Regions from separate parts of the Lysinibacillus fusiformis genome, predicted to be linked through region 2. Evidence: a T-box and tRNA genes for the amino acid it is inferred to sense, from the RefSeq annotation. Region 2 holds a T-box; the other regions hold tRNA genes.
What was found. The T-box of region 2 lies ahead of leuS (leucine--tRNA ligase). A T-box ahead of a tRNA ligase gene usually reads a tRNA of that ligase, here a tRNA-Leu.
Positions count from the first base shown of each region.

Region 1 (4,190 bases), 1.4 Mb from region 2:
CGCAGTAGGATAGGGTAAGCGCGCTGTTGGATATGCGCGTCCAAGCAGTAAGGCGTGTGTGTAGGCAAATCCGCACACTGTAACGTTGAGCTGTGATGGCGAGTCCGTATGGACGAAGTTCCTGATTTCACACTGCCAAGAAAAGCCTCTATCGAGGTGAGAGGTGCCCGTACCGCAAACCGACACAGGTAGTCGAGGAGAGAATCCTAAGGTGTGCGAGAGAACTCTCGTTAAGGAACTCGGCAAAATGACCCCGTAACTTCGGGAGAAGGGGTGCTCTTGAGCGTGCAAGCGCATGAGAGCCGCAGTGAATAGGCCCAGGCGACTGTTTAGCAAAAACACAGGTCTCTGCAAAACCGTAAGGTGACGTATAGGGGCTGACGCCTGCCCGGTGCTGGAAGGTTAAGAGGAGTGGTTAGCGCAAGCGAAGCTGCGAATTGAAGCCCCAGTAAACGGCGGCCGTAACTATAACGGTCCTAAGGTAGCGAAATTCCTTGTCGGGTAAGTTCCGACCCGCACGAAAGGCGTAACGATCTGGGCACTGTCTCAACGAGAGACTCGGTGAAATTATAGTACCTGTGAAGATGCAGGTTACCCGCGACAGGACGGAAAGACCCCGTGGAGCTTTACTGTAGCCTGATATTGAATTTTGGTACAACTTGTACAGGATAGGTAGGAGCCAGAGATCTCGGAGCGCCAGCTTCGAAGGAGGCGTCGGTGGGATACTACCCTGGTTGTATTGAAATTCTAACCCATGCCCCTTAGCGGGGCAGGAGACAGTGTCAGGCGGACAGTTTGACTGGGGCGGTCGCCTCCTAAAAGGTAACGGAGGCGCCCAAAGGTTCCCTCAGAATGGTTGGAAATCATTCGTAGAGTGTAAAGGCACAAGGGAGCTTGACTGCGAGACCTACAAGTCGAGCAGGGTCGAAAGACGGGCTTAGTGATCCGGTGGTTCCGCATGGAAGGGCCATCGCTCAACGGATAAAAGCTACCCCGGGGATAACAGGCTTATCTCCCCCAAGAGTCCACATCGACGGGGAGGTTTGGCACCTCGATGTCGGCTCATCGCATCCTGGGGCTGTAGTCGGTCCCAAGGGTTGGGCTGTTCGCCCATTAAAGCGGTACGCGAGCTGGGTTCAGAACGTCGTGAGACAGTTCGGTCCCTATCCGTCGTGGGCGTAGGAAATTTGAGAGGAGCTGTCCTTAGTACGAGAGGACCGGGATGGACACACCGCTGGTGTACCAGTTGTCTTGCCAAAGGCATCGCTGGGTAGCTATGTGTGGACGGGATAAGTGCTGAAAGCATCTAAGCATGAAGCCCCCCTCAAGATGAGATTTCCCATTACGCAAGTAAGTAAGATCCCTCAAAGACGATGAGGTAGATAGGTTCGAGGTGGAAGTGTGGTGACACATGGAGCTGACGAATACTAATCGATCGAGGACTTAACCAAAACGTTTGAACCATTCAATGTACCGTTTATCCAGTTTTGAAAGAACAAGAAAGTTTTGAAAAAAGCTTGCATTTATACTAAAATATGTTATAATAAATCTTGTCTTTTGAAAAGTCTAGTGATGATGGCAAAGAGGCCACACCCGTTCCCATACCGAACACGGAAGTTAAGCTCTTTAGCGCCGATGGTAGTTGGGGGCTTCCCCCTGTGAGAGTAGGACGTCGCTAGGCATATTACCCAGGAGGATTAGCTCAGCTGGGAGAGCATCTGCCTTACAAGCAGAGGGTCGGCGGTTCGAGCCCGTCATCCTCCACCATATGCCGGTTTAGCTCAGCAGGTAGAGCAACTGACTTGTAATCAGTAGGTCGTGGGTTCGATTCCTATAGCCGGCACCATTTTTTCGAGCCATTAGCTCAGTTGGTAGAGCATCTGACTTTTAATCAGAGGGTCGAAGGTTCGAGTCCTTCATGGCTCACCATTTTTAAAATAATAATAAGCGGGTGTGGCGGAATTGGCAGACGCACTAGACTTAGGATCTAGCGCCGCAAGGCGTGGGGGTTCGACTCCCTTCACCCGCACCATTATTTTCATTGCCAGATAAAAAAACTTATGCACATGCGGAAGTAGTTCAGTGGTAGAACACCACCTTGCCAAGGTGGGGGTCGCGAGTTCGAACCTCGTCTTCCGCTCCAAATGTGCCGGGGTGGCGGAACTGGCAGACGCACAGGACTTAAAATCCTGCGGTAGGTGACTACCGTACCGGTTCGATTCCGGTCCTCGGCACCATTTTAAATGCGCCCGTAGCTCAATTGGATAGAGCGTCTGACTACGGATCAGAAGGTTATGGGTTCGACTCCTGTCGGGCGCGCCAAAAGAACAACGGGAAGTAGCTCAGCTTGGTAGAGCACTTGGTTTGGGACCAAGGGGTCGCAGGTTCGAATCCTGTCTTCCCGACCATTTCCTATAAATTATGGGGCCTTAGCTCAGCTGGGAGAGCGCCTGCCTTGCACGCAGGAGGTCAGCGGTTCGATCCCGCTAGGCTCCACCAAGTCAACTTATGAACCTTGAAAACTGAACAAGCAAAACGTAATCAATAAAGTTTTAAGTAGCTAGCTTCTGCTAGTGAACGAAACAAAAATTTTGGACATCAAAATTGATGCCAGCAAAACAATTTGAGCTAATCAAATTTCTTTTATGGAGAGTTTGATCCTGGCTCAGGACGAACGCTGGCGGCGTGCCTAATACATGCAAGTCGAGCGAACAGAGAAGGAGCTTGCTCCTTCGACGTTAGCGGCGGACGGGTGAGTAACACGTGGGCAACCTACCCTATAGTTTGGGATAACTCCGGGAAACCGGGGCTAATACCGAATAATTTATTTCACCTCATGGTGAAACACTGAAAGACGGTTTCGGCTGTCGCTATAGGATGGGCCCGCGGCGCATTAGCTAGTTGGTGAGGTAACGGCTCACCAAGGCGACGATGCGTAGCCGACCTGAGAGGGTGATCGGCCACACTGGGACTGAGACACGGCCCAGACTCCTACGGGAGGCAGCAGTAGGGAATCTTCCACAATGGGCGAAAGCCTGATGGAGCAACGCCGCGTGAGTGAAGAAGGATTTCGGTTCGTAAAACTCTGTTGTAAGGGAAGAACAAGTACAGTAGTAACTGGCTGTACCTTGACGGTACCTTATTAGAAAGCCACGGCTAACTACGTGCCAGCAGCCGCGGTAATACGTAGGTGGCAAGCGTTGTCCGGAATTATTGGGCGTAAAGCGCGCGCAGGTGGTTTCTTAAGTCTGATGTGAAAGCCCACGGCTCAACCGTGGAGGGTCATTGGAAACTGGGAGACTTGAGTGCAGAAGAGGATAGTGGAATTCCAAGTGTAGCGGTGAAATGCGTAGAGATTTGGAGGAACACCAGTGGCGAAGGCGACTATCTGGTCTGTAACTGACACTGAGGCGCGAAAGCGTGGGGAGCAAACAGGATTAGATACCCTGGTAGTCCACGCCGTAAACGATGAGTGCTAAGTGTTAGGGGGTTTCCGCCCCTTAGTGCTGCAGCTAACGCATTAAGCACTCCGCCTGGGGAGTACGGTCGCAAGACTGAAACTCAAAGGAATTGACGGGGGCCCGCACAAGCGGTGGAGCATGTGGTTTAATTCGAAGCAACGCGAAGAACCTTACCAGGTCTTGACATCCCGTTGACCACTGTAGAGATATGGTTTCCCCTTCGGGGGCAACGGTGACAGGTGGTGCATGGTTGTCGTCAGCTCGTGTCGTGAGATGTTGGGTTAAGTCCCGCAACGAGCGCAACCCTTGATCTTAGTTGCCATCATTTAGTTGGGCACTCTAAGGTGACTGCCGGTGACAAACCGGAGGAAGGTGGGGATGACGTCAAATCATCATGCCCCTTATGACCTGGGCTACACACGTGCTACAATGGACGATACAAACGGTTGCCAACTCGCGAGAGGGAGCTAATCCGATAAAGTCGTTCTCAGTTCGGATTGTAGGCTGCAACTCGCCTACATGAAGCCGGAATCGCTAGTAATCGCGGATCAGCATGCCGCGGTGAATACGTTCCCGGGCCTTGTACACACCGCCCGTCACACCACGAGAGTTTGTAACACCCGAAGTCGGTGAGGTAACCTTTTGGAGCCAGCCGCCGAAGGTGGGATAGATGATTGGGGTGAAGTCGTAACAAGGTAGCCGTATCGGAAGGTGCGGCTGGATCACCTC
Region 1 covers NZ_CP070490.1:1,922,430-1,926,619, forward strand. Annotated here, with positions in the region: rRNA gene JTI58_RS09515 (23S ribosomal RNA) at 1-1,451, shown strand, start outside; rRNA gene rrf (5S ribosomal RNA) at 1,566-1,681, shown strand; tRNA gene JTI58_RS09525 (tRNA-Val) at 1,692-1,767, shown strand; tRNA gene JTI58_RS09530 (tRNA-Thr) at 1,771-1,846, shown strand; tRNA gene JTI58_RS09535 (tRNA-Lys) at 1,854-1,929, shown strand; tRNA gene JTI58_RS09540 (tRNA-Leu) at 1,948-2,032, shown strand; tRNA gene JTI58_RS09545 (tRNA-Gly) at 2,069-2,143, shown strand; tRNA gene JTI58_RS09550 (tRNA-Leu) at 2,149-2,237, shown strand; tRNA gene JTI58_RS09555 (tRNA-Arg) at 2,246-2,322, shown strand; tRNA gene JTI58_RS09560 (tRNA-Pro) at 2,332-2,408, shown strand; tRNA gene JTI58_RS09565 (tRNA-Ala) at 2,424-2,499, shown strand; rRNA gene JTI58_RS09570 (16S ribosomal RNA) at 2,643-4,190, shown strand, end outside.
Region 1: it has a tRNA-Leu gene. The T-box ahead of leuS (leucine--tRNA ligase) is inferred to sense a tRNA for this amino acid. The anticodon was not compared.

Region 2 (4,190 bases):
CACGTCCTGTAACAGTTGGCTTTACAGCAGGTATAGCTGTGATTATTTTTACAGGTCAAATTGCCAACTTTTTAGGACTATCAAATGTTAAAAGGCACGAGTATTTTATCGCCAATATTCAGGAAATCATGAAGCAGCTTGGTACGACAAATATGTATAGTATTCTTACTGCCGTCCTATGCTTGGTGACAATATTGATCACACCAAAATTTTTTCCAAAGGTTCCTGGTGCATTAGCGGGTATCGTTGTCTCTACACTTGTGGCAACTTTCTTCTTTTCAGGACAAGTTGCTACCATTGCAACAGCTTATGGTCAAATTCCTAATACATTACCTCATTTTGCCTTACCGAACATCACGCTTGAACGATTACAACAACTTATTGGTCCAGCATTTGTCATTGCGATGCTAGGTGGCATTGAGTCTCTATTATCTGCAGTTGTTGCGGATGGGATGACAAATAGTAAGCATAACAGTAATCGTGAGCTAATTGGTCAGGGGATTGCTAATATTGTGACGCCTTTGTTCGGTGGTATTCCAGCAACAGGGGCCATCGCACGCACAGCGACCAATATAAAAACAGGGGCAGTATCTCCTATGTCGGGTATCATACATGGTGTGTTTGTTTTAATCACATTATTGTTATTAGCTCCGTATGCATCTCATATTCCGTTAGCAAGTATGGCTCCGGTTTTGATGGTCGTAGCTTGGAATATGAGTGAACGACATCATTTTGCACATATCGTAAAATTAAAATCAGGCGATTCACTGGTGTTATTGATTACCTTTTTATTAACGGTATTCACTAGTCTCACATTAGCAGTTGAAGTGGGGCTTGTGCTGGCTGTGCTATTATTTGCGAAACGCATGAGTGAAAAGCTTGTTGTCACGAAGGTACTTCCAGACCATTCGAATAAAAGTGAGAAGGTACAGCCACATGTTGTGCATCAGCAGCATGATTGCCCGCAAATTAGTATGTACACAATTGAAGGGCCGTTGTTCTTTGGTGCTGCACAAATGTTTGAACAAACAATTGAAAGTACTTTGCATCAGCAACCAAGAGTTTTGATATTACGAATGGGGAAAGTGCCCTTTATGGATTCTACTGGAGAGGCATATTTTAGCAATATCATTGAAAACTATAAAGCACAGGGCGGTACTGTTTTGGTAACGGGTGTGCAAGGTGATTTAAAGGATGCTCTTCAGCACAATGGTCTTTACGATAAAATAGGTGCGCAACATTTTTATCAACATACTGGAGAAGCGATTACAAAGGCTTTCAATTATTTGAACGCAAATCAATGTATCGGATGTCAGCATTTTGCATTTCATGAATGCAAGGATTTATCAAAGCCTAAGGAAAAAAAGGAATTAATTGTTCAGTAATGGGTAAGCTGTAAACAAAGGCTTGTGCTTTTCAATACTTTCCATTAGAATAAATGCAATATCATGTAAAGACTGTGATGAGGAATAGTAGATTTGTGGTTCTTTTTAGAGAGCTAGCGGTTGGTGGGAGCTAGTAAGAAAGCAAGTTGAACTCGCCTTCTGAGTCTGCCCGCGTGAAACAGCGTGTGTCGTTTCTTCCGCGTTAAGGAAGCTTGAGCCGAGTGTAATCACTAATCTGGGTGGTACCGCGGGAGTACAAATTCTCTCGTCCCTTCTTTAAGAATGGGGCGAGTTTTTTTGTTTTTTAAATATTTTGTCAATTATGATGGAGAGCAGCATGATCAATCGAAGGAGGAAAAAGAATGAGTTTTAATCATGAACAAATTGAAAAAAAGTGGCAGCAATATTGGGCTGATAACAAAACATTCAAAACTGAAAATGAAATAGAGAAGCCTAAATTTTACGCATTAGATATGTTCCCATATCCGTCTGGCGCAGGACTCCATGTAGGCCATCCAGAAGGGTATACGGCAACTGATATTCTATCGCGCTTTAAACGTATGCAAGGCTACAATGTACTACATCCAATGGGCTGGGATGCTTTCGGTTTACCAGCTGAGCAATATGCACTTGATACAGGGAATGATCCAGCTGAATTTACAGCTAAAAATATTGCGACATTTAAACGTCAAATTCAAGAGCTAGGCTTCAGCTATGATTGGGATCGTGAAATTAACACGACTGATCCAGAGTATTATAAATGGACACAATGGATTTTTATCCAGCTTTATAAGAAAGGTTTAGCTTATGTGGATGAAGTGGCTGTTAACTGGTGTCCAGCACTTGGCACGGTATTAGCTAACGAAGAAGTGATTGATGGGAAATCAGAGCGTGGTGGTCATCCAGTAGAACGCCGACCAATGAAGCAATGGATGCTTAAAATTACAGCCTATGCTGATCGTTTAATCGATGACCTAGAAGAAGTTGATTGGCCTGAGTCTATTAAAGATATGCAGCGCAATTGGATTGGCCGTTCAGAAGGGGCAGAAGTGACATTTACCATTGACGGTTCAGATCAAAACTTCACCGTTTTCACAACACGCCCTGATACATTATTTGGTGCTACATACTGTGTGCTTGCACCAGAGCATAAATTAGTGGAACAAATTACAACAGCTGACCAACGCCAAGCTGTTGAGACTTATTTAGAGAAAGTTAAAATGAAATCTGACCTAGAGCGTACAGATTTAGCGAAAGAAAAAACTGGCGTATTTACAGGTGCTTATGCAGTGAATCCGATTAACGGTAAAAAAGTGCCGATTTGGATTGCTGACTATGTGTTAGTGTCTTATGGTACAGGTGCTATTATGGCGGTGCCAGCACATGACGAGCGTGACTATGAATTTGCGACTGAATTTGGCTTAGACATCGTTCCTGTACTTGAAGGTGGAGACATTAGTAAAGAAGCATTTACAGGTGATGGTCAACATATTAACTCTGAATTCCTTAATGGCTTAAATAAAACAGATGGCATTGCAAAAGCCATTGAATGGTTAGAGGAAAAAGGTGTAGGAGAGAAGAAAACTTCTTATCGTCTACGTGACTGGTTATTCTCTCGTCAGCGTTATTGGGGTGAACCAATTCCAATGATTCATTGGGAAGATGGCACGATTACGCCAGTTCCAGAATCAGAATTACCATTAATGCTGCCAAAAACAGATAATATTCGTCCATCGGGTACTGGTGAATCACCGCTAGCTAATATTGCTGAATGGGTGAATGTTGTCGATCCAGAAACAGGCAAAAAAGGACGTCGTGAAACAAATACAATGCCACAGTGGGCAGGTTCTAGCTGGTACTTCTTACGCTATATCGATCCTACAAATACAGAAGCCATTGCAGATCCAGCGTTACTAAAACGATGGTTACCAGTTGATATTTATATTGGTGGCGCGGAGCATGCCGTATTGCATTTACTTTACGCTCGCTTCTGGCATAAAGTTCTGTATGATTTAGGCGTTGTTCATACGAAAGAGCCATTCCAAAAATTATTTAACCAAGGAATGATTCTAGGTGAAGGTAACGAGAAAATGTCTAAATCGAAAGGCAATGTCGTCAACCCAGATGAAATCATTTCGTCACATGGTGCCGATACATTACGTTTATATGAAATGTTCATGGGACCACTTGAGGCATCTGTTGCATGGTCTACAAATGGTTTAGATGGAGCACGCCGCTTCTTAGACCGTATCTGGCGTCTATTTGTCAATGAAGAAGATGGCGCAATGTCAGCAAAAATCCAAGTGTCTAACGATCAATCACTTGAAAAAGCATACCACCAAACAGTGAAAAAAGTGACAGAGGATTATGAAGGCATCCGCTTTAACACAGCTATTTCACAAATGATGGTCTTTATCAATGATTGCTATAAAGCAGATGTGATTCCAACGGCTTATGCTGAAGGCTTTGTTAAAATGCTAGCACCAATCGCTCCGCATATTGCAGAAGAACTATGGCAACGATTAGGGCATAAATCAACACTTTCATACGAGCAATGGCCAACATATGATGAAACGAAACTTGTAGATGATGAAGTGGAAATTGCCGTGCAAGTGGCTGGTAAAGTACGTGCGAAAATTGTTGTACCGAAAGAAGCGTCAAAAGAGGATATCGAAAAAGTAGCGCTTGCTGATGAAAAAGTTCAAGAATACATGGCAGGGAAGAACTTAGTGAAAATCATCGTTATTCCAGGCAAACTTGTCAATATTGTCGTGAAATAAAGAAATATAAATTAAAAATGTACAT
Region 2 covers NZ_CP070490.1:567,967-572,156, reverse strand. Annotated here, with positions in the region: gene JTI58_RS02745 (SulP family inorganic anion transporter) at 1-1,385, shown strand, start outside; T-box leader at 1,451-1,661, shown strand; gene leuS (leucine--tRNA ligase) at 1,748-4,165, shown strand.

Region 3 (4,190 bases), 650 kb from region 2:
CAGGTTGAGCAACGTAGTGCTGTCTCCATTGCACGTCGCTTACAGGATCCTTTATCAGAGTTAGTGAAAATTGAACCAAAAGCGGTGGGAGTAGGTCAATATCAGCATGATGTTTCTCAAAAAAAGTTAAATGAATCGCTAACTTTTATAGTAGAAACGGCTGTTAACCAAGTTGGTGTTGACGTAAACACTGCTTCTTCATCACTCTTACAATACGTTTCTGGTTTATCAAAAACTGTCGCAGAGAATATCGTGAAGATGCGAGAGGAAAATGGTCAATTTACTACGCGTGCGCAATTAAAGAAGATTCCAAGGTTAGGTGCTAAAACGTATGAACAAGCTATTGGTTTCTTGCGTGTCCCTGAAGCAAAAAATCCGTTTGATGCTACAGGTATTCATCCTGAGAGCTATAGCCTTGCTGAGCAAATATTAGCAGAGGCACAGATAGATAAGAAAGAGTTAGGGACTCAGAGTGCAGAGGAAGCTATTGCAGCCCTAAATATCCAAAAGTTAAGTGATGTGCTTGGGGTAGGAGTTGTGACAATTCAAGATATCGTGGATACTTTAATGAAACCAAATCGTGACCCACGTGATGCTTTCCCACAACCATTGCTTAAAACGGATGTATTAAAAATGGAAGATTTAAAAGTAGGTATGGAATTGCAGGGCACAGTAAGAAATGTAGTCGATTTCGGTGCATTTGTTGATATTGGCGTGAAGCAAGATGGACTTGTGCATATTTCTAAACTACAAAATAAACGTATTAAACATCCATTAGAAGTTGTGGCGCTTGGGGATATTGTAACCGTCTGGGTAGAGCAAATAGATGTAACGAAAGGACGTATCTCTTTAACGATGCTTCCACCTAAAAATCAAACATTAGATTGAGTAATAAATTTTTACCACACTGTCTATACTACGCAGTGTGGTATTCTTGTTGTTAGAGGTGATTACTTTGGACAATCTAGAATTACAAGAGCTTGTTCGTCGCTTATCTTTGGAAAGCTTTCAGAAACCTTTTCTGCATCAAGCCTACTTTAATGCAAGATTACGCTCAACAGGAGGACGATATCTTTTACAATCTCATAATATTGAGGTTAATCCTAAAGCCTATGAATTATACGGTTTGGAAGAGATTCATGGTATTGTTCTCCACGAATTATGCCATTATCATCTACATATTGAAGGTAAAGGGTATCAGCATCGAGATAAAGATTTTCGAGAATTGTTAAGGAAAGTAGATGCCCCCCGATTTTGCTCAGTTTTACAATCCCCTAAAACTACAGTTGAAAAACACCGACGACGCTATACATATACTTGTGTCAATTGCCACCAATTATATGTACGGAAAATTAAAATGAATGTTGAAAAGTATTGCTGTAGTAAGTGTTTGGGGAAATTAAAATTAGTGGAATAAAAAAACTTTAAAAAATAGTTGACGTTTTATTGAGTTGTCCCTATAATAGTAAAAGTCGACAAGATAACGGCGACAACATACCATAAATTATTCCGAAGTAGCTCAGTTGGTAGTAGCACCTGACTGTTAATCAGGTTGTCGCAGGTTCGAGTCCTGCCTTCGGAGCCATGGCCCCTTGGTCAAGTGGTTAAGACACCGCCCTTTCACGGCGGTAACACGGGTTCGAATCCCGTAGGGGTCATTTTTTCATAATTTAATGTAAATAACATTTTGGTCCCGTGGTGTAGCGGTTAACATGCCTGCCTGTCACGCAGGAGATCGCCGGTTCGATCCCGGTCGGGACCGCCACTTATTGGGGTATAGCCAAGCGGTAAGGCAACGGATTTTGATTCCGTCATGCCTAGGTTCGAATCCTAGTACCCCAGCCATTCATTTCTTAATCCGAGCCATTAGCTCAGTTGGTAGAGCATCTGACTTTTAATCAGAGGGTCGAAGGTTCGAGTCCTTCATGGCTCATCTCTTTAAGAAAAAGAGTTGACTTTTCGAATTATCATAGTATAATGAGAAAGTTACTAATCGAATGCGGTCGTGGCGGAACGGCAGACGCGCTAGGTTGAGGGCCTAGTGGGGGCAACCCCGTGGAGGTTCAAGTCCTCTCGGCCGCACCAAGTCAATTAATTTCATAAGCGCCCGTAGCTCAATTGGATAGAGCGTCTGACTACGGATCAGAAGGTTGTGGGTTCGACTCCTGCCGGGCGCGCCATTTTTAAAAAAATATATGCGGGTGTAGTTTAATGGTAAAACCTCAGCCTTCCAAGCTGATGTCGTGAGTTCGATTCTCATCACCCGCTCCAAAAAAAGTGTTGACAACCGATTGGTTGGTATGATAGACTAAAGTAGTTGTCTGAACGGACAACGGCATGAACCTTGAAAACTGAACAAGCAAAACGTAATCAATAAAGTTTTAAGTAACTAGCTTCGGCGAGTGAAAGAAACAAAAATTTTGGACATCAAAATTGATGCCAGCAAAACAATTTGAGCTAATCAAATTTCTTTTATGGAGAGTTTGATCCTGGCTCAGGACGAACGCTGGCGGCGTGCCTAATACATGCAAGTCGAGCGAACAGAGAAGGAGCTTGCTCCTTCGACGTTAGCGGCGGACGGGTGAGTAACACGTGGGCAACCTACCCTATAGTTTGGGATAACTCCGGGAAACCGGGGCTAATACCGAATAACTTGTTTCACCTCATGGTGAAACACTGAAAGACGGTTTCGGCTGTCGCTATAGGATGGGCCCGCGGCGCATTAGCTAGTTGGTGAGGTAACGGCTCACCAAGGCGACGATGCGTAGCCGACCTGAGAGGGTGATCGGCCACACTGGGACTGAGACACGGCCCAGACTCCTACGGGAGGCAGCAGTAGGGAATCTTCCACAATGGGCGAAAGCCTGATGGAGCAACGCCGCGTGAGTGAAGAAGGATTTCGGTTCGTAAAACTCTGTTGTAAGGGAAGAACAAGTACAGTAGTAACTGGCTGTACCTTGACGGTACCTTATTAGAAAGCCACGGCTAACTACGTGCCAGCAGCCGCGGTAATACGTAGGTGGCAAGCGTTGTCCGGAATTATTGGGCGTAAAGCGCGCGCAGGTGGTTTCTTAAGTCTGATGTGAAAGCCCACGGCTCAACCGTGGAGGGTCATTGGAAACTGGGAGACTTGAGTGCAGAAGAGGATAGTGGAATTCCAAGTGTAGCGGTGAAATGCGTAGAGATTTGGAGGAACACCAGTGGCGAAGGCGACTATCTGGTCTGTAACTGACACTGAGGCGCGAAAGCGTGGGGAGCAAACAGGATTAGATACCCTGGTAGTCCACGCCGTAAACGATGAGTGCTAAGTGTTAGGGGGTTTCCGCCCCTTAGTGCTGCAGCTAACGCATTAAGCACTCCGCCTGGGGAGTACGGTCGCAAGACTGAAACTCAAAGGAATTGACGGGGGCCCGCACAAGCGGTGGAGCATGTGGTTTAATTCGAAGCAACGCGAAGAACCTTACCAGGTCTTGACATCCCGTTGACCACTGTAGAGATATAGTTTCCCCTTCGGGGGCAACGGTGACAGGTGGTGCATGGTTGTCGTCAGCTCGTGTCGTGAGATGTTGGGTTAAGTCCCGCAACGAGCGCAACCCTTGATCTTAGTTGCCATCATTTAGTTGGGCACTCTAAGGTGACTGCCGGTGACAAACCGGAGGAAGGTGGGGATGACGTCAAATCATCATGCCCCTTATGACCTGGGCTACACACGTGCTACAATGGACGATACAAACGGTTGCCAACTCGCGAGAGGGAGCTAATCCGATAAAGTCGTTCTCAGTTCGGATTGTAGGCTGCAACTCGCCTACATGAAGCCGGAATCGCTAGTAATCGCGGATCAGCATGCCGCGGTGAATACGTTCCCGGGCCTTGTACACACCGCCCGTCACACCACGAGAGTTTGTAACACCCGAAGTCGGTGAGGTAACCTTTTGGAGCCAGCCGCCGAAGGTGGGATAGATGATTGGGGTGAAGTCGTAACAAGGTAGCCGTATCGGAAGGTGCGGCTGGATCACCTCCTTTCTAAGGATTATTTCGGAATACAAACCTTGGGTTTGTAAGATTACGTTTTGCGTTCAGTTTTGAAGGTTCATTCTTCTGAATGAAACACTTCAAAACTTGTTCTTTGAAAACTGGATAAAACGACATTGAAATTGTAACAAACACATTTTTTTTAAGTTTTTTTATAG
Region 3 covers NZ_CP070490.1:1,221,522-1,225,711, reverse strand. Annotated here, with positions in the region: gene JTI58_RS06100 (Tex family protein) at 1-888, shown strand, start outside; gene JTI58_RS06095 (SprT family protein) at 956-1,417, shown strand; tRNA gene JTI58_RS06090 (tRNA-Asn) at 1,509-1,585, shown strand; tRNA gene JTI58_RS06085 (tRNA-Glu) at 1,587-1,658, shown strand; tRNA gene JTI58_RS06080 (tRNA-Asp) at 1,690-1,765, shown strand; tRNA gene JTI58_RS06075 (tRNA-Gln) at 1,771-1,845, shown strand; tRNA gene JTI58_RS06070 (tRNA-Lys) at 1,861-1,933, shown strand; tRNA gene JTI58_RS06065 (tRNA-Leu) at 2,000-2,085, shown strand; tRNA gene JTI58_RS06060 (tRNA-Arg) at 2,104-2,180, shown strand; tRNA gene JTI58_RS06055 (tRNA-Gly) at 2,198-2,271, shown strand; rRNA gene JTI58_RS06050 (16S ribosomal RNA) at 2,472-4,023, shown strand.
Region 3: it has a tRNA-Leu gene. The T-box ahead of leuS (leucine--tRNA ligase) is inferred to sense a tRNA for this amino acid. The anticodon was not compared.